4 regions of the Buttiauxella gaviniae genome follow, and region 3 is predicted to be linked to each of the others. Evidence: predicted binding sites of a transcription regulator. Region 3 holds the regulator's gene; each other region holds the start of a gene.
The links. Region 3 encodes CRP, which controls carbon source genes, mostly activating them, when cyclic AMP is high. Its sites were predicted from a motif close to ATGTGANNNNNNTCACAT; they were not measured.
Positions count from the first base shown of each region.

Region 1: a site for CRP is predicted at 7,240-7,257, ahead of AB1E22_RS21345 (YchE family NAAT transporter). Genes of this name have one in related genera too.
Region 2: a site for CRP is predicted at 2,752-2,769, ahead of deoC (deoxyribose-phosphate aldolase). Genes of this name have one in related genera too.
Region 4: a site for CRP is predicted at 6,133-6,150, ahead of drpB (cell division protein DrpB). Genes of this name have one in related genera too.

Region 1 is NZ_JBFMVT010000002.1:4,533,719-4,541,915, forward strand. Features, by position in the region: gene oppF (murein tripeptide/oligopeptide ABC transporter ATP-binding protein OppF) at 8-1,012, opposite strand; gene AB1E22_RS21325 (ABC transporter ATP-binding protein) at 1,009-2,022, opposite strand; gene oppC (oligopeptide ABC transporter permease OppC) at 2,034-2,942, opposite strand; gene oppB (oligopeptide ABC transporter permease OppB) at 2,960-3,880, opposite strand; gene oppA (oligopeptide ABC transporter substrate-binding protein OppA) at 3,965-5,596, opposite strand; gene AB1E22_RS21345 (YchE family NAAT transporter) at 6,355-7,002, opposite strand; gene adhE (bifunctional acetaldehyde-CoA/alcohol dehydrogenase) at 7,482-8,197, shown strand, end outside.
Region 2 is NZ_JBFMVT010000002.1:3,095,516-3,103,712, forward strand. Features, by position in the region: gene AB1E22_RS14960 (mandelate racemase/muconate lactonizing enzyme family protein) at 1-392, opposite strand, end outside; gene AB1E22_RS14965 (RbsD/FucU domain-containing protein) at 405-905, opposite strand; gene AB1E22_RS14970 (ribokinase) at 911-1,840, opposite strand; gene deoC (deoxyribose-phosphate aldolase) at 1,913-2,614, opposite strand; gene AB1E22_RS14980 (helix-turn-helix domain-containing protein) at 2,871-3,767, shown strand; gene AB1E22_RS14985 (retention module-containing protein) at 4,144-8,197, shown strand, end outside.
Region 3 is NZ_JBFMVT010000002.1:1,531,886-1,540,082, reverse strand. Features, by position in the region: gene AB1E22_RS07835 (YccS/YhfK family putative transporter) at 1-1,879, opposite strand, end outside; gene crp (cAMP-activated global transcriptional regulator CRP) at 2,068-2,700, opposite strand; gene AB1E22_RS07825 (OsmC family protein) at 3,015-3,419, shown strand; gene AB1E22_RS07820 (phosphoribulokinase) at 3,441-4,322, opposite strand; gene AB1E22_RS07815 (YheU family protein) at 4,463-4,681, opposite strand; gene AB1E22_RS07810 (hydrolase) at 4,683-5,699, opposite strand; gene AB1E22_RS07805 (LysE family translocator) at 5,762-6,361, shown strand; gene AB1E22_RS07800 (ABC transporter ATP-binding protein) at 6,406-8,197, opposite strand, start outside.
Region 4 is NZ_JBFMVT010000002.1:3,681,423-3,689,619, reverse strand. Features, by position in the region: gene AB1E22_RS17585 (hypothetical protein) at 1-3,414, shown strand, start outside; gene AB1E22_RS17580 (DNA cytosine methyltransferase) at 3,490-4,911, opposite strand; gene AB1E22_RS17575 (phosphohydrolase) at 5,024-5,728, opposite strand; gene drpB (cell division protein DrpB) at 5,833-6,069, opposite strand; gene ompC (porin OmpC) at 6,650-7,798, shown strand; gene mtfA (DgsA anti-repressor MtfA) at 7,989-8,197, shown strand, end outside.

The DNA of each region.
Region 1 (8,197 bases), 3.0 Mb from region 3:
TTCGCGATTATAGCGGGTCTACCTTGAGACAGGAAACGGCATGCCGGAAACTGCCCTCCAGTACCGGACGTGTTTTCGCACATTCCGGCCCGGCAATCGGGCAGCGCGTACGGAATACGCAGCCTGACGGCGGGTTAATCGGCGAGGGTAATTCCCCTTCCAGAAGCTGAATAACTTTGTTCTTTTCCAGATCCGGGTCGGGAATTGGCACCGCCGACATCAATGCTTTGGTGTAAGGGTGCAGCGGGTTGTGGTACACCTCGTCATAGGTGCCCAATTCAACCGCATGGCCCAGATACATCACCAGAACACGATCGGAAATGTGTTTCACCACGGCAAGATCGTGCGCGATGAAAATCAGCGAAAGCCCCATTTCACGTTGCAGTTTTTGCAGCAGGTTGACCACCTGAGCCTGGATTGAAACATCCAGCGCTGAAACGGGCTCATCACAAATAATCAGTTTTGGCTCAAGGATTAACGCGCGGGCAATTCCGATACGCTGGCATTGGCCGCCTGAGAACTCGTGAGGATAACGGTTGATAAGGTTCGGCAGCAGGCCAACTTTCATCATCATCGCTTTTACGCGATCACGAACTTCCTGACGCGGCATTTTCGGATGATAAGTGCGCAGCGGCTCCGCGATAATATCGCCGATGTTCATACGCGGGTTTAATGACGCCAGCGGGTCCTGGAAAATCATCTGGATATCGCTGCGCACGTTGCGCCACTCTTCCTGATTCATGCCCAGCAAATCTTTCCCCAACCACGCCACGCGGCCTTCGGTCGCTTTTACCAGGCCGATGATGGCACGAGCAAACGTCGATTTTCCGCAGCCAGATTCCCCGACAACACCCAGCGTTTCGCCTTCATATAAGCGCAGCGTGACTCCATCAACCGCTTTCAGGGTTTTGGACGGCTGCCAGAACCACTGTTTGCCGTCTTTGATATCAAAGTGCACTTTGAGGTCGGCAATTTCTAAGAGAACTTTTTTCTCTTCTGTTACGGCGTTCATACCAACTCCTCCACTGGCTTAAAGCAGGCGCGCAGGCGGCCTTCACCAAATCGTTCCAGCGGCGGTGCCGTATTGCAGATTTCCATCGCGTGCGGACAGCGCGGCTGGAAAGGACACCCCTTAGGCAAGCGCAGCAGGTTTGGCGGGTTACCTGGAATTGTTAGCAGGGATTCGCCTTCCGCATCAAGACGCGGAACCGCGTTAAGCAGGCCGATTGAATACGGGTGCACCGGGTTATAAAACACATCCCGAGCCTGACCATATTCCATAGTGCGCCCGGCGTACATCACCAGGACTTTGTCGCAGATCCCCGCAACAACGCCCAGATCGTGGGTGATCATGATAATGGCGGTATTAAACTCACGTTTAAGCTCGTTTAGCAGCGTCATGATTTGCGCCTGAACGGTTACGTCCAGCGCAGTGGTCGGCTCATCGGCAATCAGCAGTTTCGGACGACAAAGCAGTGCCATGGCAATCATCACGCGCTGGCGCATACCGCCGGAAAACTCATGCGGGTACATGCGCATCCGCTTGCGTGCTTCGGGCATTTTAACCGCATCAAGCATGCGAACAGACTCTTCAAACGCTTCCGCTTTGCCCAATTTTTTGTGCAGCATCAGCACTTCCATCAACTGCTCCCCGACACGCATGTACGGGTTCAGGGAGGTCATTGGATCCTGGAAAATCATTGAGATTTGTTCCGCACGCAGGCGGTTTAGCTGGTTCTCCGGCAGGTTAAGAATTTCTTTGCCGTTGAATTTAGCCGAGCCACCGATACGGCCATTGGCCGCCAGCAGGCCCATCAGAGCAAACGCGGTTTGCGATTTACCGGAGCCGGACTCACCCACGATGCCCAGTGTTTCACCGGCTCGCAGGCTGAAATTCAGATCGTTGACCGCAGTAACATCACCGTCTGGCGTACCGAAGGTGACGCGCAGATCTTTTACGTCTAACAACGTAGAAGTCTGGCTCAGTGGAGTAACCACCGCAGGATTTTCAATTGTGCTCATCGCGGCACTCCTTAACGATCTTTCGGGTCGAGGGCATCACGCAAGCCATCGCCGATAAAGTTGAAACAGAACAAGGTGATGACCAGGAAGCCTGCCGGGAACATCAGCAGCCACGGTGAAACTTCCATGGAGTTCGCGCCATCGCTTAGTAATGCCCCCCAGCTGCTCAACGGCTCTTGCGTACCCAGGCCGAGGAAGCTCAGGAAGGATTCGAACAGAATCATGCTTGGCACCAGCAGCGAAGCGTAAACCACCACCACGCCCAGTACGTTTGGCACAATGTGACGAACCACAATATTGGCGGTAGAGACCCCACCAACCTGAGCGGCTTCGATGAACTCTTTACGTTTCAGGCTCAACGTTTGACCGCGCACGATACGCGCCATATCCAGCCAGGAAACCATCCCGATGGCGACAAAAATCAGCAGGATGTTTTGCCCAAAGAAGGTCACCAGCAAAATAACGAAGAACATAAACGGGAAGGAGTTGAGGATTTCCAGCAAACGCATCATCACGGAGTCGGTTTTGCCACCCAGATAGCCCGCAAGGGATCCGTATAATGTGCCAACGATAACAGCAACTAAGGCCGCCGCAACGCCGACCATCAATGAGATACGGCCCCCGATAGCCACACGAACCAGCAGGTCGCGGCCAGAGGAGTCCGTGCCAAAGTAGTGACCGGATTCCATATCCGGTGCCGCCGACATCATTCCCCAGTCGGTGTCAAAATAACTGAACTGCGACAGCATAGGGGCGAAGGTGACAAACAGTGCGATAAGCGCCAGAACCAACAGGCTGGCAACCGCGGCACGGTTATGCATAAAACGGCGACGCGCATCCTGCCAGAGGCTACGGCCTTCTACTTCCAGTTTTTCACTGAAGTTTTCCAGCGCCTCGCTGTTTTTCTTACTACTCAACATCATAGCGAGCTCCAGTATCAGTAACGGATTTTCGGATCGATGACGGCGTACAACACATCAACAATCGCATTGAAAAGGATAGTCAGAGCGCCAACCAGAATAGTCAGACTCAGCACCAGAGAGTAGTCACGGTTCAGTGCACCGTTAACAAACAGTTGACCAATTCCTGGTAATCCATAAATGGTTTCAATAACCATTGAACCGGTAATGATACCGACGAACGCCGGGCCCAGATAAGAGAGAACCGGTAACAGCGCAGGTTTCAGCGCGTGGCGCAAAATAATGCGACGCATCGGCAGACCTTTGGCGCGGGCGGTACGGATGAAGTTTGAGTGCAGAACTTCAATCATAGAGCCACGGGTAATACGCGCAATACTGGCGATATACGCCAATGAAAGTGCCACCATCGGCAAAATCATGTATTGCGGTGCACCGCCGTTCCACCCGCCGCCGGGTAACCATTTAAGCGTGATAGCAAATATCAAAACGAGTAACGGCGCGACCACGAAACTGGGGATAACGACCCCGGTCATGGCTATCCCCATTACGGCATAATCCCATTTGGTATTTTGATTCAGCGCGGCAATAACCCCAGCTAAAACACCCAGCACCACAGCAAAAATAAATGCTGCTGCGCCTAATTTAGCGGAGACAGGGAAGCTTGAGGCCACCAGATCGTTTACTGAATAATCTTTATATTTAAATGACGGACCAAAATCGCCGTGGGCAAGTTGTTTCAGGTAACTGAAATATTGCGTGGAGATGGGGTCGTTTAAATGATACTTCGCTTCAATATTCGCCATAACTTCTGGCGGAAGCGCACGTTCACCGGTAAAAGGACTGCCCGGTGCCAAACGCATCATAAAGAATGAAATCGTTATTAGAATAAAGAGTGTCGGAATTGCTTCCAGACAACGACGTAGAATAAATTTCAACATTGCCCGTACCTTCTGGCTTGTGCCTATGTGTGCGATTAAATAAGACACGATGGGGTAAGGTTAACCCTACCCCACGAATTGCCATTAATGTTTGATGATGTACAGGTCTCTCACGTACACGTTATCCATTGGGTCTTTACCGGTGTAGCCACCTACCCATGGTTTAACCAGACGGGCATTCACATAGTAATAAACCGGAACAATCACGGAGTCTTTATCAAGCTGTTGTTCGGCTTTGTCATACAACGCGCTGCGCTGAGCTTCATCCGACACTTTCAGCGTATCAGCGATGATTTTATCGAACGCTTCGCTCTTATAATGAGAAGTGTTGTTTGAGCTGTTGGACAGCATAGTGTTCAGGAAGGAGGTCGGTTCGTTGTAGTCCGCACACCAGCCCGCACGCGCAACATCAAAGTTTCCTTGATGGCGGGTATCGAGGAAGGTTTTCCACTCCTGGTTTTCCAGCTTCACGTTCACACCCAGGTTTTTCTGCCAGATAGAAGAAACCGCAATCGCCAGTTTCTTATGCAGATCAGAGGTGTTGTACAGCAGGTCGAAGGTCAGCGGCTTGTCTTTGGTGTAGCCCGCTTCTGCCAGCAATTTCTTAGCTTCTTCGTTACGTTTTTCTTGCGTCCAGCCAAACCATTCAGGTTTAGTCAGTTTTGCACCGTCAGTATAAGGAGGGGTATAGCCGTAAGCCGGCAGGTCGCCCTGGTTTTTCACTTTGTTGACGATGATGTCACGATCCAGGCCCAGCTTCAGAGCGGCACGTACGCGTGGATCGTTGAATGGCGCTTTCTGATTGTTGATTTCGTAATAGTAAGTACACAGATACGGATCAACGTGAACTTCTTGTGGGATCTCTTTTTTCAGCTTCTGGAACAATTCAATCGGCATGTTGTTATACGTCATGTCGATTTCACCGCTGCGGTAACGGTTAACATCCGTCACTTCAGAAGAGATTGGCAGATAGGTCACTTCATTAATAATGGTTTTGCCATTATTCCAGTAATTAGTATTACGCTCGAGCACAATACGTTCGTTAACGACCCAATTTTTCAGCTTATAGGCACCGTTAGAAACGATATTTGCAGGCTGAGTCCACTTATCACCAAATTTCTCAACCACCGCTTTTGGTACCGGTGACATGGAAGAGTGAACAAGCAGTTTATAGAAATAAGGAACCGGTTCGGTCAGCGTAACTTCCAGAGTGTGGTCATCAATCGCTTTTACACCCAGCTCGGAAGGCTTTTTCTTACCGGCAATAATGTCATCGATATTCGCGATGTGGCCATATTGCAGATAGCTTTCATACGGGGAAGCGGTATTTGGATCAGCCAGACGCTGCCAGCTATAGACGAAATCTTGCGCGGTAACCGGCTCGCCGTTGGACCACTTCGCGTCTTTACGTAAATGGAATGTCCAGACTTTAAAGTCTTTGTTATCCCATTTTTCGGCAACGCCCGCCGATGGATGGCCTTGCAGATCGGTCACCAGCAGGCCTTCAAACAGGTCGCGGTTAACGTTGGATTCCGGAACACCTTCAATTTTGTGCGGGTCCAGAGACTGAACTTCTGAACCGTTATTACGAACCAGCGTTTGCTTCTCAGCCAGTTGAACACCTGCAGGAACTTCGGCCGCCATGGCAACGTTTCCAGCAATTAGCGCGGTTAAAATGCTTGCTGCTACCAGACTTTTTTTTGTGATGATGGACATTGTGTTGATACTCCACTCATTATAATTACCGACCCGAAAGCCAGCCTCTTCCCCTTGGGGTTCCTTAACAATGCAAGAGCGTTATGCGACTGCCAGGATTTACTTCTGTCTTACTTGCTATCACCGACTTTATTTGGGGGATGCTCTTTTTGGCACCCTGCTCCGTCGATTCTTAATCAACCTACCCTGTTCTCAGGTTGATTTAATGAGTCATCTGTAAATGAAACGTTTATCAGATAATTGTGTTGTCCGGAAAGTATCAAAAGCCTCTGATCCCCGCCAATACAATTTGCAAATTTGTTAACCATTTCTCTTTAATCTTTGCTAACCACTCTTAGGCGAGAAAGAAAATCAGTGCTATTTATCGGTTTAACCCGTTAAAAATAAAAGAGAAACTAGCAAGTCCTAGGTTGTTCATCTTGTCACATCACAGCAGGATACTGTGATTCACATAAAATTAACAATTGATTATTTTTTAGCACATTCATCTGCAATATAGCTTGATTAACTAATATCATCTCAATAAAGCCGCAGCAAGCATCATTGTGTAGTGTGAGTTAAATAACTTAGCAATTGTGAGTTTTATGTACAGATGCATGGGGGTATAGCCGCTAATATGCGGTTTCCAAAGCATTTTCTTATGAAAGATTTTTTTATGAACAGAACAAAATGTTCGTAAAACAATCACGTTGGAGGGAAAATAACAGTAAAAAAGCAGAACATTTAATCTGCTTTTTCATATGAAAGTTTCAGCAGAACTAACTTAATAATCCTGGGAAGATCGTTTTTAAGCCAGTCACAATAAATTCGATACCCAACGCCATCAATAACAGGCCCATGATACGGGTAATAACGTTGATTCCCGTTTGCCCAAGCAGACGAACCAACCATGGAGCAAGACGGAACACCAGCCAACAGCAAAATGCAAACAGCGCAATAGCTATCGAAAAACCAACCAAATAATTCCAGCTATGGTACCGGGTGCCCCACACGATAGTTGAACTGATTGCGCCCGGCCCTGCCATTAATGGTAGAGCGAGAGGAACGACGCCCACACTTTCTCGGATAGCACTCTCTGATTTTTCTTGTTTGTTCTGTTTATCTTCCCCCAGCTTACCGCTGATCATCGACATGGCAATAGTCACCACCAGGATGCCGCCTGCGATGCGGAAAGAATCAATTGATATGCCAAATAATTGCAGAATACCGTCACCGAGGAACAACGAGGTCCATAGAATAATCGCCACCGACAAGTTTGCAGTCAGGTTGGTTTTATTCCTCGCCACCGCCGTTTGGTAGCTGGTCATACTGATAAAAACAGGAATGATCCCGACTGGGTTTACCAGCGCGAACAAGCCAATAAAGAACTTAAAATAGGTAGGCAAATCAAACAAAGATTGAGCCACTAAAAACTCCGCAAATAAACGTAGCAAAGGCCGCGGTAATGTAATGGAAAACCACTGCTGGCGCTATGCCCTTTCGCAGCATAGATAACTACTTTTATACGCAATTGCGATATTAATCGATATTGTTACTCACTTGTTGAAAATATGGTAATTTGTTTTGCTATTGCTGTGACAAAAAATTTAAAGACTTATCAGTAACCTGATTCCATCATGCTGAATGGTGTCAGCCTTAGAATAATGTGATTTACATCACAAAAAACCTACCCAGAAGTGAGTACTCTTGGATGCACCTGAAGAGCTACTCATTCTGAGTATGAATAGGTTTTTTAGATAAGGCTCTTTTAGTAAATCAGCAAGATGTTTTGGGAAGTTTTTGGATAGTCGTGGCCCGTCTTTTACGCAAGCTGTTGCCCGCTGACTATACTCTCGTCTCGAGCAGCTCATTTACTAAAAGAGTTTAACATTATCAGGAGAGCATTATGGCTGTAACTAATGTCGCTGAACTTAACGCCCTTGTAGAGCGCGTCAAGAAAGCCCAGCGTGAATATGCCAACTTTACTCAAGAGCAAGTTGATAAAATCTTCCGCGCCGCCGCTCTGGCTGCTGCTGATGCTCGAATCCCTCTAGCGAAACTGGCCGTTGCCGAATCTGGCATGGGTATCGTCGAAGATAAAGTGATCAAAAACCACTTTGCTTCCGAATATATCTACAACGCCTATAAAGATGAAAAGACCTGTGGTGTCCTGTCTCAAGACGACACTTTCGGTACTATCACTATCGCTGAGCCTATCGGTATCATCTGCGGTATCGTACCAACCACTAACCCGACTTCAACGGCTATCTTTAAATCTCTGATCAGCCTGAAGACGCGTAACGCAATCATCTTCTCTCCACACCCACGTGCAAAAGATGCGACCAACAAAGCCGCAGACATCGTTCTGCAAGCTGCCATCGCTGCGGGTGCACCTAAAGATCTGATCGGTTGGATTGACCAGCCTTCTGTTGAACTGTCTAACGCACTGATGCACCACCCAGATATCAATATGATTCTGGCAACCGGTGGTCCAGGCATGGTTAAAGCCGCGTATAGCTCCGGTAAACCAGCCATCGGCGTAGGCGCAGGTAACACCCCTGTTGTTGTTGACGAAACTGCCGACATCAAACGTGTTGTTGCTTCTATTCTGATGTCTAAAAC
Region 2 (8,197 bases), 1.6 Mb from region 3:
AGCCCAGAGGCGTAGCCGGGCACAAACGGCGAGCGAGCCCCCAACAGCCGCCAAAGTGGCTGGTTTGCCAGTTTGGCTTTCAGATCCCACAGCGCCATATCGACCACGCCAATCGCCCCGAAAACAGAGCCCGCATGGCCGCTTTTAAAAACCCACGACTGCATTCGGTCATAAAGGGCGGTGACGGCACGCGGATCTTCCCCTTCAATTGCCGGGAAAATACGCGCGATATCCGCGTGCCCGCCCAGCCCGACTCCGCAAACGCCTTCATCCGTTTCCAGGATGAGCAGGGGAACTTCCGTCACACCCGAATCAACGGTGCCATTAATATCGCCGATGGGTCGCCCCCAGCGATGCAACGTTTTTAGCGAACGCCAGCCTGTGATTTTCATCATTCCTCCCTGTCAGTTAAGTTCTGGAACGACGTTGTCGCGAATACGCTGGCGTCTTGCGACATAGGCGGGAAGCGGGGCTACACCCGATTGTTCGGTAAACCAGGCAAACGGATCGGTGCTGGCAACCAGCGCGAAATTAGCCCAGGGGTTGAATGAGCCGGAGCGGATAATCACTTTTGCCCGATGGGCAATATCGTGACACAGCGTTTCGTGGCTGGCGGTGTGAAACTCTGCGCCGGAGCCGGTATAAATTGACTGCACATCACGGTAAAGCTGCGGATGGCAATCGCGCACTTCGCTGGCAAAATGCACCTCTTCGGCAAAAATCTCCTGGCGAAGGACGCGCAAAATCTCCAGCACATCGACCTGGCCTGGCCAGAATCCTAAATCAATACGTTTTGCCTGGGGGGCAATCGGGAAGCCCGCGTCCGTCACTAAGACGATGTCGGTATGGCCTAAGGTGGCTAATGCAGCGGCGAGTTCAGGGTGTAAGATTCTATCGGGTCTCATTTTTTTTATTCCTCTGCGACGAGCATGTTTTTCATAAAGGCATCGATTTCTGCGCGATGGCGATAGGAGGGCACCGTCTCCCAATGGGTACAGCACAGCGCCGCGGTGGCGTTTGCCAGTAACACGGCGTCGCTGATGGATTGGCCTTCATCCAGCGCCACCGCTAAAGCCGCGTTAAAGCTGTCACCTGCGCCATTGCTGTCGACAACGTCGACTTTACAGGGCGGGATTTCCTGCGTGTCGTTATGGCTGAAAACGGCAGAACCGGCGTCCCCCAGCGTCATCACAACATACTGGCAGCCCGTTTCGAGCAAGAGATCGGCGATTTCACGGTTGCTGCGTGCATCATCGGGTGCGAGCCCAAGTGCGACGCGTGCTTCGGTTTCATTGGGGGTCAGGTAATCAATGGCGCTGAGATCGACCCCGCGTAAATTGCGGGCCGGGGCAGGATTAAGAATCGTCACTTTCCCCAACGCTTTGGCTTTGCGTAAGCCGTAGAGTGCGGTATCCAGCGGGATTTCAAGCTGTGCAAGAGCGACACCGGCGCGTTTAAGCTCAGGCAAGGCCTGATCCACCAGGGCGGGAGTAAAGAGTTTGTTGGCCCCCATATCCACGACAATGATATTGCGTGCGTCCTTATCTTTAATGATGAGCCCGGCACCGGTAGGCAACGCTTTTGTGATGGTAAGCGACTGAATATTGATGCCTTCCTGCTGCATCAGGCTGACAAATTCGTGCCCGAAAGCGTCATCTCCTACGACGCCTGCATAAAAAACATCAGCCCCAAGCCGTGCCGCCTGAACGGCCATATCGGAGCCTTTGCCACCCCAGGTCTGGCGAAAATCGTCGCCAATGAGCGTTTCACCCGCCAGGGGAATGCGGTCAGCGGTCATAACCAGTGCTTTCGCGTAGCTACCGAGAATAAATACACTCATCACATACTCCGTTAACTGTGCTGTCTGTTTTATTGAAAATGCCGCCGCCATAAGAGTGACGGCATCCGTCGATCAATAAGCGTTGATGTCCCCTGTCAGGCCTTTCACTAATTCCGGGCCGGAACTGGTGCCGACCAGCTCTGCGCCAGCCATAAACATCTCTTTCATTTTTTCCAGCGTGTTGACTTTACCGGAAACTTTTACCCGGCAGGGGGCCTGAATATTGGCTTTGAGAAGTCGAACATCTTCGGCGGTTGCCGCGCATCCCCCTTTGCCCCAGCCGCTGGACTGTTTCACCCAGTCAATGCCCGCTTCGTAGGCATAACGGGTGGCTTTGATCTTCATTGCCTCTTCAGTAATGAAGCCAAATTCCAGCATCGCTTTAACTTTCATGCCCAAGTCATGTGCAATGTGGGTAACTTGTTTTAGTTCATTGAAGTAAAGGTCATCCAGGCCGCCGAGTAAAAAACCTGGGTTAGGAGGGAAATCGAACTCGTCCGCCCCTTCTTTTACCAGCTCGCGTATCACGGCGACTTTCATGGCGGTGGTGTCGTTGGCCTGCGGGAAGTTAACGGTGGTGGCAACCCGGACGCCGCTGCCTTTCAGGACGTCTTTTGCAACGGAAACCCAACAAGGGGCAATCATTGCTGCGTCAAATTGATACTCCATGCAAATATTCAGGTGCTGGATAAGCCCTTCGCGCGTCAAATCCGGACTGACGTTAGTAAACTGGATGGCACTCGCTACCTGACGGGGATCGTTAAAATCAATCATCTACCTTTACTCCTATTGGCTAAGTTAACGCACGACTATTTATGTGGTGAATATGACGTTTACTTTAGGCAGCGATGGCGGAGAGCGTAATAGCTGGAATTCCATGCGATATGGACAGAATTTCCATGTCAACAAAGTTGTGAGCTTGTTCAAAAATCTATCAGTGCTATAACGACATTTCATGTTTTTGCCGCATCGCCATGCCACGATGAACTAAGGTGTGTGGAGCGTTTTGGGGCTCAAACGGGGATCTGTCATGGAAAAAATCGCGCAGCAAACGCAGATTCTGGCGAACTGGTACCGGGAGTCAGATAAGTTTTCGACGCTGATGAATTACCAGATTTTGCGCGCAGGCCATATTCGTACCGCAGAAAACTTCCGCGTGAGAAGGCAGTCGGTGGTGGGGCATGAGCTGATTTTCTGCCTGAAAGGCAGTGGCTTTGTCCGCCTGGAAAATAGCCTTTATGAAGTCAACGAAGGCTGCCTGGTCTGGCTCCCCGTCCGCTGGCCGCATGAACATTTCCCCGATAAAAATGACCCATGGGAAATATTATGGCTGCGCATCGATAGCGAAAAATTAAGTAATATCATGCAGATTCTGGATGTTCCGCAAAATCCGGTATTCCAGTTTGAAAGCCCGGAAAAGGTGACTGAAATTTATCACCATATTTTCAGCTTAATGAAAAGCCATACCCTGGTGACGGACGCCCATTGCGATGAACTCTGTTCGCGGCTTATTTTCACCTTACTTGAGAATCGCAGCGCCGAAACCACAAAGTCTCCGGTTATTACCCATCGCGGCCTCGGGCGATTGATTTATCAGATTCACAGCCATTACAGCGATGACTGGGATATTGAAAAATTTATGCAGTACTGCCAGGTGAGTAAATCACAACTTTTCCGCTTATTTCAGATGACGTTTAACCAAAGCCCATTGCGCTGGTTAAAAAATTATCGTTTATCCCAGGCGCGCCGCTTACTGGTTGAAACGCAGGAGTCGATAGGGCGAATTTCAGGCCTGGTGGGGTATAACGATCCGCTGCACTTTTCCAGGGATTTCCACCGTTCGGTAGGGTTATCCCCCAGCGAGTTTCGCCGCCGGGAGCAACGTCTGGACTGGGAGCAAAATAACTCAGGCGAGGGTTCACGTTGATAATCAATGGCGAGATATATTCTTTTAATTAACGCCCGCCGTCATATTAATTAACAACGAATGTCATTATTTCTCTAATTTTGGGGCGTCGTAACACGCATCAAAAATGCTATTTAATGTTTTTTAATATACTGTTTCACTTTGTATCATTTTTGATTATATTCATTGGTTAGTTAGCGTGTTAATTAAAATCTAATAACCGTTTTTGCTGTTTTTTAAACTATCGCGGAAGAGCTATTGTCCATTAATGGGTATTTATAAACCTCTCCTTGGTTGTGTTTGAATGAAAAAACATTGTTATTAATTATTTAATTAATCCCAGTATTTATAAAAATAACGATGGTATACCCAAAATTCAAATTCAAGAGAGGAAGCGGTGAGTCAATTACTCGGTGTCATTAAAGCTGTCATTGGTCAGGTTTATGTAGTTGAAGCGGATGGCTCACGGCGTCTTTTGAAAGAAGGCGACAGGATCTACAGCGGAGAAGAGATTGTCACGGGCGACAGCGGGGCGGTGAGTCTCTCTCTGCCGGACGGTAAAACGCTGGATCTCGGGCGAAACAGCCACTGGAGCGAACACGGCTTCAACGCGGTAAATAATGCAGAACATGATACTCAGGATGTTGCCTCGCTACAGAAATCCATTGCCGATGGCGTTGACCCGACCAAATCCTTAGAAGCCACCGCCGCAGGCAATGAACCGCCGGTAGCTATCGAAGGCGGCGGCGGGGGGCACACCCTCGTTCAACTGGAATTAACCGGGCAGCATATCGATCCCATCGGCGGATTCACGACCGCCGGGCTAAAGGTATCGACCCCAGAATTTGTCCAGCCTGAGAATGGTTTGGCCCCTGTTTCCACAGACAGTTCCACTCCTGAACAGCCGTCTTTGACGCCACAGATTCCGCTAACCCCGCAGGTACCGCAAACACCGCAAATTCCTCAGACACCGCAGACACCGCAGACGCCGCTGATACCGCAGATACCGCAGACGCCGCAAATTCCACAGACACCTCTGACGCCGCAGCCGCCGCAGGCAGTTGAGACAGCAGAAAAACCGCTGATCAAAATTGACAACTTTGCGGGTAACGATGGGTTTATTAACAAAAATGAAATAACCCACACCCCCATCAGCGGTACCAGCAACCAAAACCACATCACGCTGGTGGTTACGGATAGCCAAAAAAACACAATCACCCTTGATGTGCCCGTTGAGAACGGCCGCTGGACTACACAGCCCGATCTCAGTGGTTTAGTGGATGGCGAGATTACCGTGCTGGCAACGGCGACGGATGCTGAAGGCCATACGGCGCAAACTACCGCTGACGCACAGATCGACACTGTCGGCCCGCTGGACCACATCACCGTCGATAGCGTGACGCCTGATAATGTCATTAATATCGCCGAATCCCACGAGCCTGTTATCTCAGTCCACGGCCATGTTTCCGGCGATGCAAAAGTCGGCGATGCGGTTACGGTAACGGTAGACGGCAAGGATTACACCACGCTCGTCACTCCGATGAGCGACGGGACATTAGGGTACACGGTGGATGTCTCAACCCAGGGGTTACTGGCTAGCCCGGAGATCCACGCGGTTGTCACCTCAACGGACGAGGCGGGGAACACCACCCAGGCCTCGACGAATCACGCTGTTCATATCGATCTCGACATTCATAACTCCGTCACCATTGGCACCGTTGCGGGAGATGACGTTGTCAACCGCACTGAATCTCGTATGCCGACGCTGATTTCGGGTGAAGCCGGAGGCGATGCGAAAGCGGGCGATCCGGTTACCGTCACGGTACAAGGCACGCAATTCCATGGTGTGGTGATTAACGACAACGGCCAACTGCGTTACGAAATCCCCGTCCCGACCAACTTGCTGCGCGAGGGGGACAATGACGTTGAAGTCCAGTTAGTCAGCCGTGATGCGGCGGATAACGAAGCCGTTGCGGTGGCGCACCATACCGTCACGCTGGACACCCACGCCGATGCTTCCATCACCGTCGATACCGTTACCAACGATAACGTCCTGAATCACGACGAACTGGGTCAGCCGCAGTCGATCACCGGCATCGTGGGCGGTGATGCGCGCGTCGGAGATGCGGTGACGCTTGAGATCAACGGGCACCAGTACACCGGCCAGGTTGAAATGCAGGGCGGCTCGCTGGGCTACCGCATTCCGATCCCAGCGGGCGCGTTCGGCGACAACAGCCTCGGCGAAGTCAATGCCCACATGCGGTTTACCGCCAGCATCACCTCCCGTGATGCGGCTGGCAATATGGTCACTGAAACCACCGAACATACGGTACAACTGGATAACCATGCCGATAACGGCGTGACCATCCGCGCCGTGGCCGGGGATGATGTGGTCAATCACGACGAATCACAGCACGACACCCTTATCAGCGGCGACGCCAGCGGTAAAGACGCGAAAGCGGGCGACAAAGTGACGGTGCATGTGCAGGGCCAGGACTTTGAAGGCCGCGTGTATGCCGATGAGCACGGTCACCTGCGCTATAACGTGGCGGTCACATCCGGCACGCTGAAGGAAGGTGACAACGATGTGCAGGTCACGCTGACCAGCCAGGATAAGGCCGGAAACGAAGCTGTTGCCGTGGCGCACCATAACGTCGTGCTCGACACCCATGCCGATGCGAGCATCACCATCGATCGTGTGACCAAAGACAACACGCTGAACCGCGAAGAGCTGCAAGGCAACGACCACCAGATGATTACTGGCACCGTGGGCGGTGATGCGCGCGCTGGAGATACGGTGACGCTGGAGGTCAACGGGCATCCTTATACCGGTCTGGTTGAAAAACTGGGCGACGGCAGCCTGGGCTACCATATTGGGGTGCCGACGGCGGAATTTGTGGACGGGCGCGGGGAGTTGATTGATGCGTATACGCACTTTACCGCCACGGTGACCGCCCACGATGCGGCTGGCAACGAGGTTATCAGCAGTACCGATCATACGGTTCATATCGATAACTTTGCCGTTGCGACTGTCACTCCTGATAACGTCAGCGATGACAATATGCTGGACCAGCATGATATTCAGGGCAATGAATGGCTGGCGATCACCGGTACGGCGGAGGGGGATGCGCGGCCGGGCGATGCGGTGGTGGTGATGCTCCACGGGGAACGCTTTACCGGTCAACTCGACGCTGGAGATGACGGCAAACTGCACTATAACGTCTCGGTGCCGACCCATCTGCTGGAAGAAGGGCCGAATGATGTGCAGGTGCTGGTCACCAGTTTCGACAGGTACGGAAACGATGTGACCGCCGTTGGGCAGCAGACCCTGACGCTCGATACGCATTTTAATGATGAATCGCAACCTACGCCTGTTGTGACGCCAGCCGTGGTTAATGTGGGTGTCAGCGTTCATGAAGCTCCAAAAGACCCAACGCCGACGCCAACTCCAGCCGTAACCAAAATCAACGGCGGCAGCGAGAACCCTGATGGTTTCGATGTTCAGGACGGAAAAATCGTGCGAATCGGGGCGAATGTTCGCGTCTGGTTAACCGACGGGGATGCTGAGCCTGTATGCGACCATCCGGAAAATCAGATCAAAAATTACAGAGATGGCAACGCGGGTGGAGATGGCGCTTATTCCGATATTTTTGTAATACATACAGGCAGCGTATATACGCAAAATGGTAATCACGGCAATTTAAATTCTGTACACGGTAACACTCAAGCGCAAAATAATGCGGGCAGCCACAAAGACTACATCTTTGTGCAAACTGAAGAGGGTGTTGTGGCTGAAGTGAATAATAATTTTACGAATAACCGCAATAACAATGTCAACACGCTCGATAACGTAACGTTGACCTACACCACTTCTGAAGGTCATCATGGCACATACTTACAGGGCAGCAACCAAATTGAAGGGGTGATCTTCGGGGATGGCACTTCGCGTCTTGCCGCGGGCTCCGATACCAAAGTTGAACCGGGCGTTGCGCCTGCTGCGCCGCACGATTATGTGATTGATATTACGGCAGACCTCAGCGGTGGCGACGGTAGCACTGCGCTGACGGGGATAACGCTTGAAGGCCTCGCAAAAGGCACTCAAATCCTTCAGGACGGAAAACCTATTTTTACCGTGGGTGACGAGGGTAAATACGTTATCGATAATCCAGCGCACGGCACGGCGATACAGGATCACATCACCGTTCGCGTTCCGGACGGTCTGCCTGAGCCGGTCGTAACGGCTCATGCCACGATGGAAACCCATGCAACGATTCTGATGCCCGCAGCCGCCCACGACTCATCTGATCATCTGGATAGCCACATTGCCGCGGCACCTCCAGTCGCAGACGATAGTCATCACAATAACGCGGCGCCTGTTACAGAAGGGCATAGCGATGGCTCGCTCTCCTCGTTGTTAGCCGGTGACGAACATGAATATTTCCTTACGCCTG
Region 3 (8,197 bases):
GCCGCTGCTGACAGCGTTGCAGTGCAATTTCACACGACTGCAAATAGCGCTGGGCTAAATCCGGCGTCAGCATGTTGTGCTCACGCGCCAGGGTCGTCATCGCATTAATGTGTTCGACGATAAACTGACTGTGTGTGACCCACAATTTCATGTCGGCCAGATAGTCGGAATTAAAGCCGGGCTCTTGCATCGCCTGGTTGAGGGAGTTAAACAGGGCGTTATGCGCCTGGTTTACTTTCATGCGTTGATAGGCGAGAGGCGTAGGTTCCGGGTCGCTACTCAGGATCAGGCGAATAGCGTCCTGGTCTTTCTCAAGCGCATCGTGGGCGTTCTGGCGCAATAAGCCGCTCTGCCACTGCGGCCACAGCCACAACATGCCACCGAAGGCAATCAGGCAGCCCAGCAGGGTATCTATCAGGCGAGGAACGATGTACTGCTCGGCGCTCAGGGTGATCAGTTGCAGTGTGTAGACCGCCGTGACCGTGAAGCCAATCGTTGCCCAACCGTAGCTTTTACGAATGAATAAATAGCTGACCAGGGTTATCACCAGCATCGCCGTCAGCGCAATGCTCTGTGGGAAATGGAAGTGTAGCGCCACACCGGCGATTGCCAGGCCCGCCATGGTGCCCGCCGAACGGTGGAGGATACGAACGCGTGTGGCGCCGTAGCCGTTTTGCGTGACGAACATGACCGTCATCAAAATCCAGTAAGGTTTGGGCAGATGTAAGAACGCGCCCAAAATGCTCGCGATAGTGAGCATGACACCCAGCCTTGCGGCGTTGCGCAGCGCTGCCGATTTCAAAGACAAATAGCTTTTCAGTGCGGCCCACAATGGCAACCGGCGCTGCCTGTCTTCCATCAAATCACGGATATAGAGCGGGCGTTGAGTCCGCAGCACGCGCGCGATACGGCTGAAGTGATAATGACAAAATTGCCCAACTGGGTTGTCTGGATTCTGACGGGCGATTTTCTCAAGCGCATCAATCTGTTTTTCCATTGTGAAGCGGCGGGGAAAACGATGGTAAAGAATGTCATCAGCCAGCACACGTAAACGTGCGGCAGTAGTCTGTGCATTCCAGCGAATTACCGCTTCGGCGTGGCTTTTTTCAACCAGCTTTTGTACTTCGGAAGGTTGGTGCAGACTCACGGAGATGTGTTCTTGTAAATCCAAAGCCACCTGAAAGGCGCGTAACAAACGCTTGTAACCATTTTGCTGATTCGCCGCCAGCATGTGCAGTTGTTGATAGCACACGGTGATGAGGTCGACCGCTTTTTGTTGGCGAGCCAGTAAGGGCGGGAGTGTTTTTTCAGGATCGGTGTGCTGAGTTAGCATGCCGTATTTGGCTTCGCAATAATCCGCAAGCTGGCGATAGAGCAGGCTAAGCGATTCCCGCAGTGGCTGTTCGCGCCACATCCAGAACCAAACCCAGTTAAATACGCCGTACCAAATTGTGCCGGAGACATACAGCAGCATCGGCTTCCAGATTGGCATGTTCCCGGCCATGCTGAGGGTAAAGATAGCGGCAATCAGCGAGGCGGGAAGCAGACGTGCGTGAAGCGCACTGATTTCAGCCGTGACGCCCAACAGGAGCGCCATCACCATAAGAATCAGAGGCAGCGGTACGGCGGTATACAGCAGTAAAAGCTGCATGATCAAACTGCTGAAAGCAAAAAGGCTGCCGCCAATAATCAGGCGTTTGAAGAAGCGTTTATGGGGTGTATCCAGACCGGCAATATTACAGCAGGCGGGGACTAACGAGAAAAGCAGCCCAGATTGCAAATCGCCAAAGAGCAAACCTACCGCCACGGGAAGACATAACACCAGCGTTTGTCGCAGTGCATAGTTGACTTCGGGATGGTAGATCAGTCTGCGCCACATATACCCTTCTTACTTGAAGCTGCAGCGGCGTTAGCTGCGTTCATTCACCCGAATCACTTACTTTAGTAAGCTCATCGGGATGAACTCACTTGCTGCCTTGCTGCAGCTTCAATTACTCGGGTATAAGTGAATTTTAAAAATAAAAAAGGCGTATTACCGAAGCGATACGCCATTTTTCAAGCAGGAGATTAACGAGTGCCGTAAACGACGATCGTTTTACCGTGAGCGGAGATCAGGTTTTGATCTTCCAGCATTTTTAGGATACGGCCTACGGTCTCACGTGAGCAACCGACGATCTGACCAATTTCCTGACGGGTAATTTTAATCTGCATACCGTCCGGGTGGGTCATTGCATCAGGTTGTTTTGCGAGGTTCAGCAGTGTCTGCGCGATACGGCCCGTCACATCCAGGAACGCCAGATTACCGACTTTCTCAGATGTCACTTGCAGACGGCGTGCCATCTGCGAAGACAGGCGCATCAGAATGTCTGGGTTGACCTGAATCAGCTGGCGGAATTTTTTATATGAAATTTCAGCCACTTCACAAGCGCTCTTAGCACGAACCCAGGCACTACGCTCCTGACCTTCTTCGAACAGCCCTAACTCGCCGATGAAATCGCCCTGATTCAGATAAGAGAGGATCATCTCCTTGCCCTCTTCATCTTTAATCAGAACAGCCACAGAGCCCTTGACGATGTAATACAGCGTCTCTGCTTTTTCACCCTGGTGAATCAGTGTGCTCTTCGATGGATACTTATGAATATGGCAATGAGACAAGAACCATTCGAGAGTCGGGTCTGTTTGCGGTTTGCCAAGCACCATGCGCGGTTATCCTCTGTTTTATAACTGGCTACCAACGACAAGACGCTAAACATCCTGTCTGGCGTTGCAAGTATTAGAATATTCCCCACCTTGGGGAGATGGCATGCAAGTCATTCTTGCTGCCTGTAATTAGTGATGTCCTCTGCATACATACATAACGTCAATGTATCGATGTAGCATCTGGATTGTTTTAGCATAGCTTTTGGCAAGTGTCTCCTATTGTCTCGTTTCAGCTTGACGCAGGTCGCCTTCCGTTGCCAGTTTTGCTCCTTCCGCGTACTCTGGAAGGTAATTTTTTCAACGGGGGAAGCAACATGCAAGCACGTGTGAAGTGGGTTGAAGGGTTAACCTTTCTTGGAGAGTCCGCTTCAGGACACCAGATTTTGATGGACGGTAATTCTGGCGATAAAGCGCCGAGTCCGATGGAAATGGTGCTGATGGCCGCGGGGGGCTGTAGCGCAATCGACGTGGTTTCTATTTTGCAAAAAGGTCGTTATAACGTGACGGATTGCGAAGTTAAACTGACCTCCGAGCGCCGCGAAGAGGCACCGCGTCTGTTTACGCATATCAATCTGCATTTCATCGTGACGGGCATCGATTTGAAAGATAACGCGGTTTCCCGCGCGGTGGATTTGTCTGCTGAGAAATACTGCTCTGTTGCATTGATGCTGGAGAAAGCAGTAAGCATCACCCACAGCTATGAAGTCATTGAAGGCTAGTCGGTGATTGCGGGGCGGTACTTAGCCGCCCTGATTATTGATATTTCGACCTTCTGCCAGACGCTTAACCAACGGCGTCATAATCAATTCCATTGCCAGCCCCATTTTGCCGCCCGGCACCACTAATGTATTGATGTGTGAAATAAATGAGCCCTGCAACATAGCGAGCAGATACGGAAAGTCGATGTCATCCAGACCGCGGAAATGAATCACAACAAAACTCTCATCCAGCGATGGAATGCCACGAGCTGCAAATGGGTTAGAGGTATCAACCGTTGGAACGCGCTGGAAGTTTATATGCGTGCGGGAAAACTGCGGGGTGATGTAGTTGATGTAATCGTCCATCGAGCGTACTACGGAGTCCATTACCGCTTCTCGAGAATGCCCACGCTCGCTGGTGTCACGCACCAGTTTTTGTATCCACTCCAGGTTTACGATCGGCACCACGCCTACCAGTAAATCGACGGCATTGGCCACGTCGTGCTGAGGCGTTACCACTCCGCCATGCAAACCTTCATAAAACAGCACATCGGTAGGTTCAGGGAGGGGCTGCCACGGCGTAAAGGTGCCGGGGATTTGGTTCCAGGGAACGGCTTCATCATAAGTATGCAGATACTTGCGCGATTTACCTTGCCCGCTTTTCCCGTATTCAATGAACGTTTGCTCAAGTAAACCGAAGTCGTTGGCTTCCGGGCCGAAGTAACTGATATGGCGCCCCAGGTCGCGGGCTTTACGAATCGCCATATCCATTTCAGGGCGCGTGAAACGATGGAAGCTGTCACCTTCAACTTCGGCTGCACGGAGATTGAGTTGTTGGAAGATTTTACGGAACGCAAGGCTGGTGGTTGTCGTTCCTGCACCGCTGGAACCTGTTACGGCAATAACCGGATGTTTGGCTGACATAAGGCAACAACTCCATGGGTAAAAGCAAACGTGTTTTAGCTGATGACCCTCACCCTAACCCTCTCCCCGGGAGAGGGGGATTGAGCTGGAAAGGGCAGGGGTGAGGGTGATAGATGAGCAGCCTTATAGAAGATTAACACCTAGCCGCGAAATTGCCCGCGAGCCATGATATTCACCGTTTCGTGCAGCTCCGACCATACCAGCACAGCCTCACCGCTTTGCAGTTGGCGCTTAACATCCGCCACCTTTTGCTCCAGCGAGCGCTCTTGTTCACCATAATCTGTACCTTCCCGTAATACAAAGGATTCAATCAGATTATCAAGCGTTTCGGGAGGGAGATCTTGCCATGGAATCATCATATTACTGGTCCAGGAATTGAGATAGCCATTGTGGGATGCGTTGTTCCAGCCACATTTCAGGACGGCGCAACGTGCCGCCAACAAACCCGACATGCCCGCCGTAGCGCGTGAGTTGATATTCAATATTGGCAGGTAAAATCGCCGTGTCAGGAATCACATTATGATCCATAAAAGGATCATCTTTGGCGTGGATGATGAGCGTTGGCGTTTTGATTTGTGGCAGCAACGGCATCGCGCTGCACTGACGGTAATAGTCGATAGCATCAGCAAAACCGTGAATCTTTGAGGTAATCAAATCGTCAAATTCACGCAGACGGCGCATCCCTTTGAGCTGGCGCATATCGACAGGAAGCGAGCCCGGATAACTCCTGAGCTTACGCGCCGCATTTTTCTTCAGCAGATTCAAAAGATAGTGCTGATAGACGCGCGAGAAACCTTTCTCAATATGCTTGCTGCAATGCTCAAGCATTAATGGCGCGGAAACCACGACACCCGCCTGGAGCGTACAGTCAGCCCCCTGTTTAGCCAGTAAACAGGCGAGCATATTTCCGCCGAGTGAAAACCCTACAGCCGCCGTCGGCGCTTTGCCATAACGCGTGCTGAGCCAGTTGAGGAAGTAGCTACCATCTTCCGTTTCACCGGAATGATAGATGCGCTTCATGCGGTTAGGTACGCCGCTGCAACCCCTGAAGTGCATGACTACGCCCAACCAGCCTTGCTTGCGTGCGGCATCAATTAAACCGTGCGCGTACGGGCTGTGGAGGCTGCCTTCAAGTCCATGAAAAACAACTAACCGTGGTTTATGCGTCGCCTGGCGCGGATCTTCGCTCCAGGCAAGATCGACAAAATCTCCATCCGGCATATCCAGACGCTGCCAGTGAGGTTTGAAATTAAGGCGACGGCGAATTAAGCGCGGAAGCATGGTTTGCAGGTGCGGATTACTGACACCTTTTAACGGACGAAATTGCTCATCGTCTTCTTGATTAAAATTCAATGCTGCGGGACTTGTCGTAGCCATATCACACTGTTAGTTTCATTTAGTTTGCTAATTAACTTTACCGGGTGTGGAACACCCATTTCATGGAAACGCTTTTTTTCTCAATGCTTGGTTTTCTATGGGTCGCTGCTATTACACCCGGCCCAAACAATATGCTACTGACATCTTCCGGCGCCAATTATGGCTTTATGCGCACCATACCGCTGATGATAGGCATCATGCTTGGGATGCAGTGCATCCTGTTGCTGGTGGCGTTTGGTGTCGGTAGCTTAATCCTTTTGTATCCTGCTTTGCACCTTATCCTGAAGATCGCCGGGAGTGCTTACCTATTATGGCTGGCATGGAAAATCGGCACCGCAACCTATGAAAAACTGGAAACCGATGCTCCCCCTCCGGCTCCTATTCCCTTCTGGCAGGGCGGTTTACTTCAGGTTATCAACCCAAAAGCCTGGCTGATGGCGCTGGGTGCCGTCGCAAGTTTTAGTCTTGCCGGTTCTCAGTATTTGCATTCTGTGGTGTTAATCAGTATTGGCATCGCCCTGGTTAACATCGTCGCGGGAATCATCTGGATTGCATTTGGCAGCATGATTGGCAAGCTGCTTCGTAGCCGACGCGCCTGGGCAATCTTTAATGTCTTTATGGGATTGCTGACCGCCGCGTGTGTGCTGCTGATTTGGCACTAATTCTTTTCGACAGCCCTCTCACAGGAGAGGGCTGTATAAGTCGATTACTCGGCCTGCATGATCTGTTCTAACTGGTCGTGCGCGTCCAGCCATTCCATCTCACACTCCTCCAGCGCTGATTTCACTTTCACCTGAGTTTGTAGGCATTCGGTCATCTCCGCTTTACGACTTTGGTCGTAGATAGCGCTGTCCGCAAGCTTAGCTTCGACTTCCGCAAGCTGCACATTGAGCTTTTCCATCTGCTTCTCAAGCTGGGTGATTTGCTTACGCAAAGGTTGAGTTTGTGTGCGTAATTCAGCTTCACGGCGCTTTTGGTCTTTACGTGCCTGAGCGCTGTTGCCGTTATCTTTGGTTGAATCAAGCGGCTGGTTTTCCTGCTTTTGCAGATCCACAAGCCACTGCTGGTAATCTTCAAGATCGCCATCAAACGCTTCAACTTTACCGTCGTGCACCAGGTACAAATCGTCAGTAGTCGAGCGCAGTAAGTGACGGTCGTGCGAAACCACAACCAGCGCGCCTTCGAAATCAATCAACGCTTCGGTCAACGCCTGGCGCATGTCGAGATCAAGGTGGTTAGTTGGTTCATCGAGCAGCAGCAGGTTAGGACGCTGCCAGACAACCAGGGCTAATACCAGACGCGCTTTTTCGCCGCCGGAGAAACGCGCCGTCTGCTCGGTGACTTTATCGCCCCGGAAGCCGAAACCGCCCAGGTAGTCACGCAATTGTTGCTCAAGCTCTTTTGGCGCGATGCGCGCCAAATGTTGCAGCGGCGATTCGTCTGCGCGTAAGTATTCCAGCTGGTGCTGCGCGAAATACCCCAGTTTGATGCCTTTTGCGAGGCCAATATCGCCCTGCAAAGGTTTGATCTCTTCCGCCAGCAGTTTGATCAGCGTCGATTTACCGGCACCGTTGCGGCCAAGCAGACCAATGCGCGAGCCAGGAACAAGATTCAGTTTGATGGAATCGAGAATCACGCGGTCGCCATAACCCGCACTGACTTTTTCCATGCGCAGCAGCGGGTTTGGCAAACTTTCTGGCATACGGAAACTGAAATGGAACGGGTTATCGACGTGTGCCGGAGCAATCAATTCCATGCGTTCCAGCATTTTCACGCGGCTTTGCGCTTGCTTTGCTTTACTGGCTTTAGCTTTGAAACGGTCGATAAAGCTTTGCAGATGCGCGACTCGCTCTTGCTGGCTTTCATACATCGACTGCTGCTGCGCAAGGCGGGTAGCACGCTGGCCTTCAAACGATGAATAGTTGCCGGTGTATTCAAACATCGACTCTTGTTCGATATGAATAATTTTACCTACGACAGGATCGAGGAAGTCGCGGTCATGGGAAATCAGAATCAATGTGCCCTGATAACTTTTCAGCCAGCGCTCCAGCCAGATAACGGCGTCTAAATCCAGGTGGTTAGTCGGTTCATCGAGCAGCAGTAAATCGGAGCGGCAAATCAGCGCCTGCGCCAGGTTCAGACGCATACGCCAGCCACCGGAAAAATCGCTCACCGGGCGCTCAAGTTGTTCATTACTGAAGCCTAAACCGTGCAACAAACTTGAGGCGCGGGAGCGAATAGTCCAGGCATCAACTGCATCAAGTTTGCCGTGAACCAATGCAATCGCATGGCCATCGTTGCGTTCATTGGCTTTTGCCAGCTCCGCTTCAAGCTGGCGGAACTCACGGTCACCATCAATAACATATTCAATGGCAGGCATCGCCAGCGCAGGCGTTTCCTGATTAACCCAGGCCAGCGCCCAGTTGCCAGGATAGGTCATGCTGCCACCATCGGCGCTGATCTCGTTCTTCAGTAGCGCCAGCAGCGTGGATTTACCG
Region 4 (8,197 bases), 2.1 Mb from region 3:
GACGGCGGCACCGGTACCAAAATTGATGGTAAAGACGCCAAAGTCGATAACCAGGGCGACACCACCGCAACCGGGACAGGTTCAGCGGGCACCGTGATCACCGGCGATAACGCGCAGGTAAATACCCAGGGTGACACCACCGTTGCCGATGGCGCAACGGGCACCAAAGTGGACGGCAACAATGCCGCCGTCACCATCAAAGGCGACGGCACAGAACCAGCCAAAATCGACGTGACCGGCGGCGGTAAAGGCGTGGTCGTTAACGGCAACGACGCCAAAATCACCATTGAAGACGCAACCGCAAATGTGGACGGCACAGGCTCTGCCCTGGCAACCATTACCGGCGATAACGCCACGGCGACCATCGCGGGCGATATTTATGTCAAAAATGCTGCTCACGGTGTGGATGTTGCGGGTGATAACGCCACGGTAAATACAGCAGCGAAAATCTTTGTTCAGGATTTAAATTCCATCGGGATTAATATTACCGCGATCAATGATGGCGCGGATGAGAAAACCACCTTTAAAAACACCGGTGACATTAATGTGACCAATAATGCCACCGGCGCAGTTATTGGCGGTGATAAAGCAGATGTTACCCTTGATGGCAATGTGAATGTCACATTTGTAAAAAATAGCAGCGGACAACTTCAGCTTGGCAATGGTGTGCTTGTCAACGGTAGTAATAGTAACGTCCACCTGCAAGGGAACGTTACTCTGGCGAATGAAGAACTCGCCTTCTCGACTGAAAAAACTGCTCAACGTAATGGTAGTGCGTATGGCGTTTCCATCACCGGCTCTAATAACAATGTTGATGTTGGCGGTTCTATCGGCGTAAGCTCCATTGGTAATATTGGTAACGCTTATGGCACGGGCGCCTTCACAGGCCTTACTGTAACCGGGGCGGGAAATGAAGTTAATGTTACGGGGGGTATCAATGCTGAAGTGGATGACTTGGGAACAGATAACGGTTACACCCCCACTGTACGTGGTCTTATCGTTGACGGTGCTAACTCTGTCTCGATCAGTGGAAAGTCGTCTCTTATAAACAATAGCGACTGGATACAATTTGGTATTTTAGTTGATGCCAAAAAAGGAGCGAATGTCTTATTTACTTCAGATTCAAAAACAGATATTTCATTCGAAACACAAGATGGTGATGCGTATCAAAGGGCGTCAGCAATTAAAGCAACTGGCGTTGGTACAAAAATAGAAAACGCGGGCCTTCTCACCAGCACGTCTAACGGTGGAATGATAATGCAGTCAATTGACGGTGCCTCCGTGGTAAACAGCGGCACCATCAAATGGACAAGTAATGGAACAGGCATTGCAACCCAAGGAGCACAAATTAATGCAACAAATAACTCAACCGCATCTAACACGGGTACCATTGAACTCAAAAACTATGTAAATCCTAAGTCTATCGGCGCCGATGATCAGTTCCCAGTTGGCTCGTACGGTAATACTATGTATGGCGTTCTCGCTACTAGTTCAAATTCCAGTGTTAATAATGACGGAACCATCGTCATGCAAGGCGCGGGGTTATATGGACTTGGTGCAAGTCAAACAACTACTCAGGCACTAAATAATGGATCAATTAATCTTGATGGATTCGGCCCTGGAGAAGATGTTAATGGAAATGCTATAAATAAAACTGTTTACACGGTAGCTGATAATATTTCGTTCAATCGTGGGGCGGGAATGGTCGCTGGCTCAACTCGTTCAGGTAGTAGTACAAATGTTAGCGCTACTAACAAAGGAAATATTACCGTCAATAACTCCGGCTTCGGTATGCTTGCCCTTAGCGGCGGCACGGCCACTAACCAGGGCACGATTACCCTGACAGCCGATGCGGCTACCGTCAGCGATGGCTCAAAGGCGCAACTGGTTGGTTTGGGAGCCATGAATGGTGGTAAAGCCATCAACGACACCTCCGGTGTGATTAATATCAACACGGATATTGGCCGCGCATTCTATACCGACGGCAAATCCGGCAGCCAGATTGTTAACAAAGGCACCGTCAACTATATGGGCAGCGCCATTGATAACAGTAATGTCCATATGGGCAGCACGCCGCAGTCGCAGGTGACGGGTGCGCCAGCGCTTCTTAAAGGCTACAGCGTGGGTACCAATGCTGATGGCTCTGCGGGTAAATTCTATGGCAGCAACGTAGATGTCTCCGGCGTCACCGTCGATACCGGCTTCACTGAAGGCAGCGCTGCGAAAACCGAAACCTTCGATAACGTCTTCCAGGGGACCGATATCCAGGGTGCGGAAAACATCCAGGCTGACTCTGTGGTCTGGAGCGCAGAAGGCAAAACTGACGCCAGCGGCAACGTGGACGTCACCATGACCAAAAAGGCCTACACCGACGTGGTCACCGACGCTGGCGTGAACAGCGTGGCGGGCGCACTGGAAGCGGGTTACACCAATAACGCCCTCTACCAGAGCCTGAACCTGAAAACGGCAAAAGACGTCACCAACGCCATGAAGCAGCTTTCCGGCAGCAAGGCGACCTCCGCGTTTAACGAGGCGAAAGTCCTGAGCAACCGCTTCACCATGCTGGCTGACAGCGCCATTGAAACCTCAAGCGGCCTCGGCTTTAACGTGGTGGCGAAAGGCGACAAACGTGCCGAACTGGGCAACAACACCCAGTACGACATGATGGCCCTGAGCCAGAAGCTGAGCCTGACTGACAGCCAGACCCTGAAACTGCAGTACGGTATTGCCCGTCTGGACGGTAACGGCGATGTGAAATCCGCAGGCGACAACGGCCTGACCGGCGGCTACAGCCAGTTCTTCGGTCTGGAGCATCACATGGACCTCGGCGACGAGATGAGCTGGAATAACGCCCTGCGTTATGACAACCATCAGCTCGACAGCAGCCGCTCTATCCAGTACGGCAGCGTGAACGAAGTGGCGGACTCCAAAAATACCCAGCAGTATATGGAGCTGAAGAGCCAGTTCAGCAAAGGCTTTGCCCTGAGCGACACGCTGAACTTCAAACCGTCCGTCGGCGCTAAAGTGCGTCACACCCGTGACGGCAGCGTGAACGAAACCGGTGCGAACGACTACAACCTGAAAATGGATGCAGGCAGCGAAACCGCGGTTGATGCCATCGCCGGAATGGAACTGACCTATGCCGGTAAGAACGGCTGGGCAGCGACGGCCAGCGTGGAAGGTGGCCCTAACCTCTCCTACAGCAAGAGCGCACGGTCTGCCTCCCTGCAGGGTGCAGCCGGCCAGCGCTTCAGTGTGGATGACGGCCAGAAAGGCGGCGGCGTGAACAGCCTGTCTCAGGTCGGCGTCAGCTACAGCCAGGGCAATACGTCTCTGGCGATGGATGCCTACAACTGGAAAGAAGACGGCGCGTCTGACAAAGGCCTGAACCTGAATCTGAAAGTGAAGTTCTGATAAGCGTTAAGTAAGTTATCCATCCCCTTCTGATGTATTTCAGGAGGGGATTTTTTTTATATCAATTCGCGTGGTTTATTTTTTAGATTTTCTTATTTCAACTGCCTGAGCAATTCTTGATTCCAGTAAACGCGCCACGGCGGCAAAAACCGGCACGATGACTGAATTTCCAAACTGCCGATAAGCCTGCGTATCCGAAACCGGAATACGGAACGCATTCCCCTGCACCGCTTCAAACCCCATTAAACGCGCACACTCACGCGGCGTTAAACGACGCGGACGACGCAGTTGGTTTTCAGCATTATCAAAATCTTCTTCCCCGAGCGATTTATCCCACCCGCGATCAACAAGAATTTCAGCGCCATCCTTGTAATAACGCGCAGACAGCGTGCGAGCCACGCTGGCTGGATCTTCAGGCGAGACCAGACCATAACCAAAACCGTTGCCCTTCGCCTGGTGCTTTTTGGCGTAGTAATAAAGGTACTTCCACAGCGTCGGCGTCAGGATATATTTGGCATCCACCGTCGGCTCCAGTAACTCCCCAAAGGAAGGGCGGCGCGGCGGATATAACTCGCTGAGCTTGCGCAGGGTGAAATCTTTATGAAGATTGAGATCGCGACGGAAACCCACCAGCACAATGCGTTCGCGGTGTTGCGGCAGGAAATTTTTACCGTCAACAATTTTAGGATCCCCCGCCCCCATTATTGCCGCGTCAGCCACTTCATACCCCAGGCTGTCGAGCGTTTCCATAATGATGCGGAACGTATTGCCTTTATCATGGCTTTTTAAATTCTTAACGTTTTCCAGCACAAAAATTGCCGGGCGTTTCGCATCGATAATTCGAGCCACGTCGAAAAACAGCGTGCCCTGTGTCTCGCAGGCAAAGCCATGCGCGCGGCCTAACGCATTTTTCTTCGACACGCCAGCCAGGGAGAACGGCTGGCAAGGGAAGCCCGCGAGCAGTACGTCGTGATCCGGCAACATAGCCTGAATATGCGCGGTGGCCTGCTCATCGCTGACATCATCGCGGTTGCTGAGGGTAACATCGCGAATATCCTGATTGAACTGATGGCTCTCAGCGCCGCAATACCAGTTGGCTTTATAGGTACGCACCGCGTGTTTATTCCACTCGCTGGTAAATACGCATTGCCCACCAATTGCTTCAAACCCGCTGCGGATCCCGCCAATACCGGCAAATAAATCAACGAATTTAAAAGCATATTTTCCATGGTGCGCGGGTAATGGCGGCAGCATATTTTGCAGCATTTTGCTTTCCGCAGCCGTCAAAATACGTGGCGAAGATTTACGGTTATACCAGCGATTAAGTGATTCGCGAGTCCAGTCACCGCTAACCTGACGTAGATGATGTGCCACAGTTTTCTGGTCGTAGATTTCCAGAATGCGCTTCACTAACGCGTAATCATCTTCCAGTTGCTGTTGTTGCTGAAGGATTGCTTGCTGGGAGAGTTGTTCGGCAATTGCGTCGAGGTCGTTCATCATGAACCATTTCAGGGGAAAAGAGAGTGCGACTCTATCACTGATTTGACCCAGAGAGAATCAGAACAGCCCGCAAGCGTTGCGGGCATCCCTTTTGTTTTTAAAGAAATTATCAGGCGGAATGTATTTGCGGAGCAAATTGCTGAACGACATTATGGTCAATATCGCAGTAATTGCCTTTTAGTTCGGCACAAAGTTTGGCCATGTAATTCACTAAAAAATCGGCATTATGGCGAGCAAGGGCGCGCCCTGCCTCGGTTTGCATAGTATCAGGGAGTTTAAGTAATTTTTTCTGGAAATGGTCAAGCGCATAGGTTGCGTCGTCCAGTTCACGCCCGGAAGCCAGGGGATCTTCGCTATCAAATAGCGGGCGACCCAATGCGCCGGAGGTGTAAAACACTCGCGCCAGGCCAATGGCTCCTAACGATTCCAGCCGGTCAGCGTCCTGGACAATTTTCGCCTCAAGGGTCTGCGGCGCAATTCCAGCACTGAAGCTGTGGGCACGTACCGCATGAGCTACTGCATCGTACAGCGGGTGTGGGAAATCGGGAAAATGTGCATCCAGAATACGCAGCGTCTCTTGTGCGGCCTGGGTGGAAGCGAGATGGCGCTCGGGGTGATTCTTCGGCAAATTGACAATATCGTGGAAATAACAGGCAGTTAGCACCACCAGGCGGTCAGCCTCCGTGGTTTCCATGATTTGCTGTGATGTTTTCCATACGCGGCGAAAATGCGCCACATCATGGGCTTTATCGTCCTGCAACCAGTGACGGTGCAGATACTCTTCAAAACGCGCTTGCCAGTGGGCTATCGGCATACGTACTCCTTACTTCGTAGCTGGACCCGGTACTTAATATGAGTACAGGATCACAAAATTAGCAAGTTTACCCCCGGCAATAACCCACATTGGCACGATTTTATTTACCTGGCACGCGTGTACCAGGCAAGCCAGCCTAACAAAGCCGCCACGGAACCCAGAACCAGCAGCCCCATTAAGGCGCCGAGCAGTTTGCCCCCGAGTGTTCCCATATCACCTTCGGTGACATCGCTAACCACCCAAAAATAGCGCGCTACGGCCCAAACCGTGTACAGGCAAAATCCATAGAACAACCACAGCGCCAATTTGCCACCCGGAGTTCGGGTCGGTTTCGCATCCATAACGTCTGACATAACTCTCTCAATCGATTAGCTTGTGTATTCCGATGGGTCATCCATCTGCGAATGTGATTTTTATCATATTTTTGCTCTTCCTTAACAGCCCTAATGCCACGTTTTCGTTAGGAATTTTCTTAATACCACTTACCTACCCTATTGTCTTTTCATCATAATAACATTGCCATTACATTAGGTTATTTATTCGCCGCCCGAGATTTGGATTAACAAAGTAGTTTTTAATATTAAATACAGCAGCAATTAAACATGAACCAGCAAGCAACTTTTGATGGGAGATATTTTCTTATAACAACTTTTATATATTCAAAATATGATTATTTTTTTATATCTAAAAAATAATATACATATATAAAATATATTAAAGATCCGCACCTACCTTTATTAAATCCAATAAAATCAAATAGATGAGCGGTATTTACTGTGAAACAATTTGTCTTATTTCAAATAATTCAGTTACACGTTTAGTGATAAATAAATTGAACTACCTGTAATAAGATTGCTGCGGTTGTCGAGGACTTAATGCAACTTATTATTCATAATGATTATGATTTCAAGGAATGTATAAATGAAAAGAACAGCATTGGCATTAGTAATCCCTGCCTTATTAGCTATGGGTTCTGCACACGCGGCAGAGATTTATAATAAAGACGGCAATAAATTGGATCTGTACGGTAAAGTTGATGCGCGTCATCAATTCTCTGATAACGCAGGTGACGATGGCGATCAGACTTATGTTCGTGTTGGCTTTAAAGGCGAAACGCAGATCAACTCCGAACTGACTGGTTTTGGTCAGTGGGAATACAACATTCAGGCAGACGACACAGAAACCAGTGGCAACCAGAGCTCCACCCGTCTGGGCTTCGCGGGTATGAAATTCGGTGACTACGGCTCATTCGATTACGGTCGTAACTATGGCGTAGTGTATGACGTAGAAGCATGGACGGATATGCTGCCAGTGTTCGGTGGCGACTCCTACACCCGCGCCGACAACTTTATGACTGGCCGTGCTAACGGCGTTGCCACTTACCGTAATACTAACTTCTTCGGTATGGTTGACGGTCTGAACTTCGCTATCCAGTATCAAGGTGCTAACGAAGGTTCAAATGGTTTGTTTGACCAAGAAGGCACGGGTAATCGCGAACTCAACAATTTGCGTGAAGACAATGGCGACGGTTGGGGTGCATCTACAACTTACGATTTCGGTATGGGCTTTAGTGCCGGTGCTGCCTACGCATCTTCTGATCGTACCAACGAACAACAGACCCGCAGTAGTGCTAAAGGTGAGAAAGCTGATGTCTGGACTGTGGGTCTGAAATATGATGCTAACGATATCTATCTGGCAACCATGTATTCAGAAACACGCAACATGACTTCAGTTGGCAGTGACGATAACTGTGGCTCATGTGTAGCCAACAAAACCCAAAACTTTGAAGTAACCGCCCAATACCAGTTCGACTTCGGTCTGCGTCCAGAAATCTCTTACCTGCAATCTAAAGGTAAAGACCTCACTCAAGACTTCGCACCTAACAGCGACTGGAATGACAAAGACCTGGTTAAATACGTTTCCATTGGCGCGAACTACTATCTGAACAAAAACTTCTCCACTTATGTTGATTACAAAATCAACCTGTTGGATGGAGACGACGAATTCTATGAAAGCATGGGTATCTCTACCGATGACGTAGTTGGCGTTGGTATGATCTACCAGTTCTAAGTTTTCCCCTCTGTTATGCCTTATCTTAAAGCCCGCATCTGCGGGCTTTGTTGCTTTCATCGCACTAAAATCCCCTCGTTACCCGTCACGCTTCACGTTCTGGATGTAATCACCCGCCACTTTGATGCAGCCCGAATTATTTCGGGTATAGTAGTTTTCCGTTCAAGAGATGACTTTGCGAGCGAGTAACATGATTAAGTGGCCCTGGAAATCAAGTGATTCATCTGCTGTCACGGCATTGCCGTGGGAACAGGCTTTAGCCATTCCGGTACTGGCAACGCTCACCCCCGCCGAGCAAGAAAAACTGGTGCGGCTTGCCGATCGTTTTTTACAGCAAAAGCGCCTGGTCCCTTTGCAGGGTTTCGAACTTGATGACCTGAAAAGTGCGCGTATCGCATT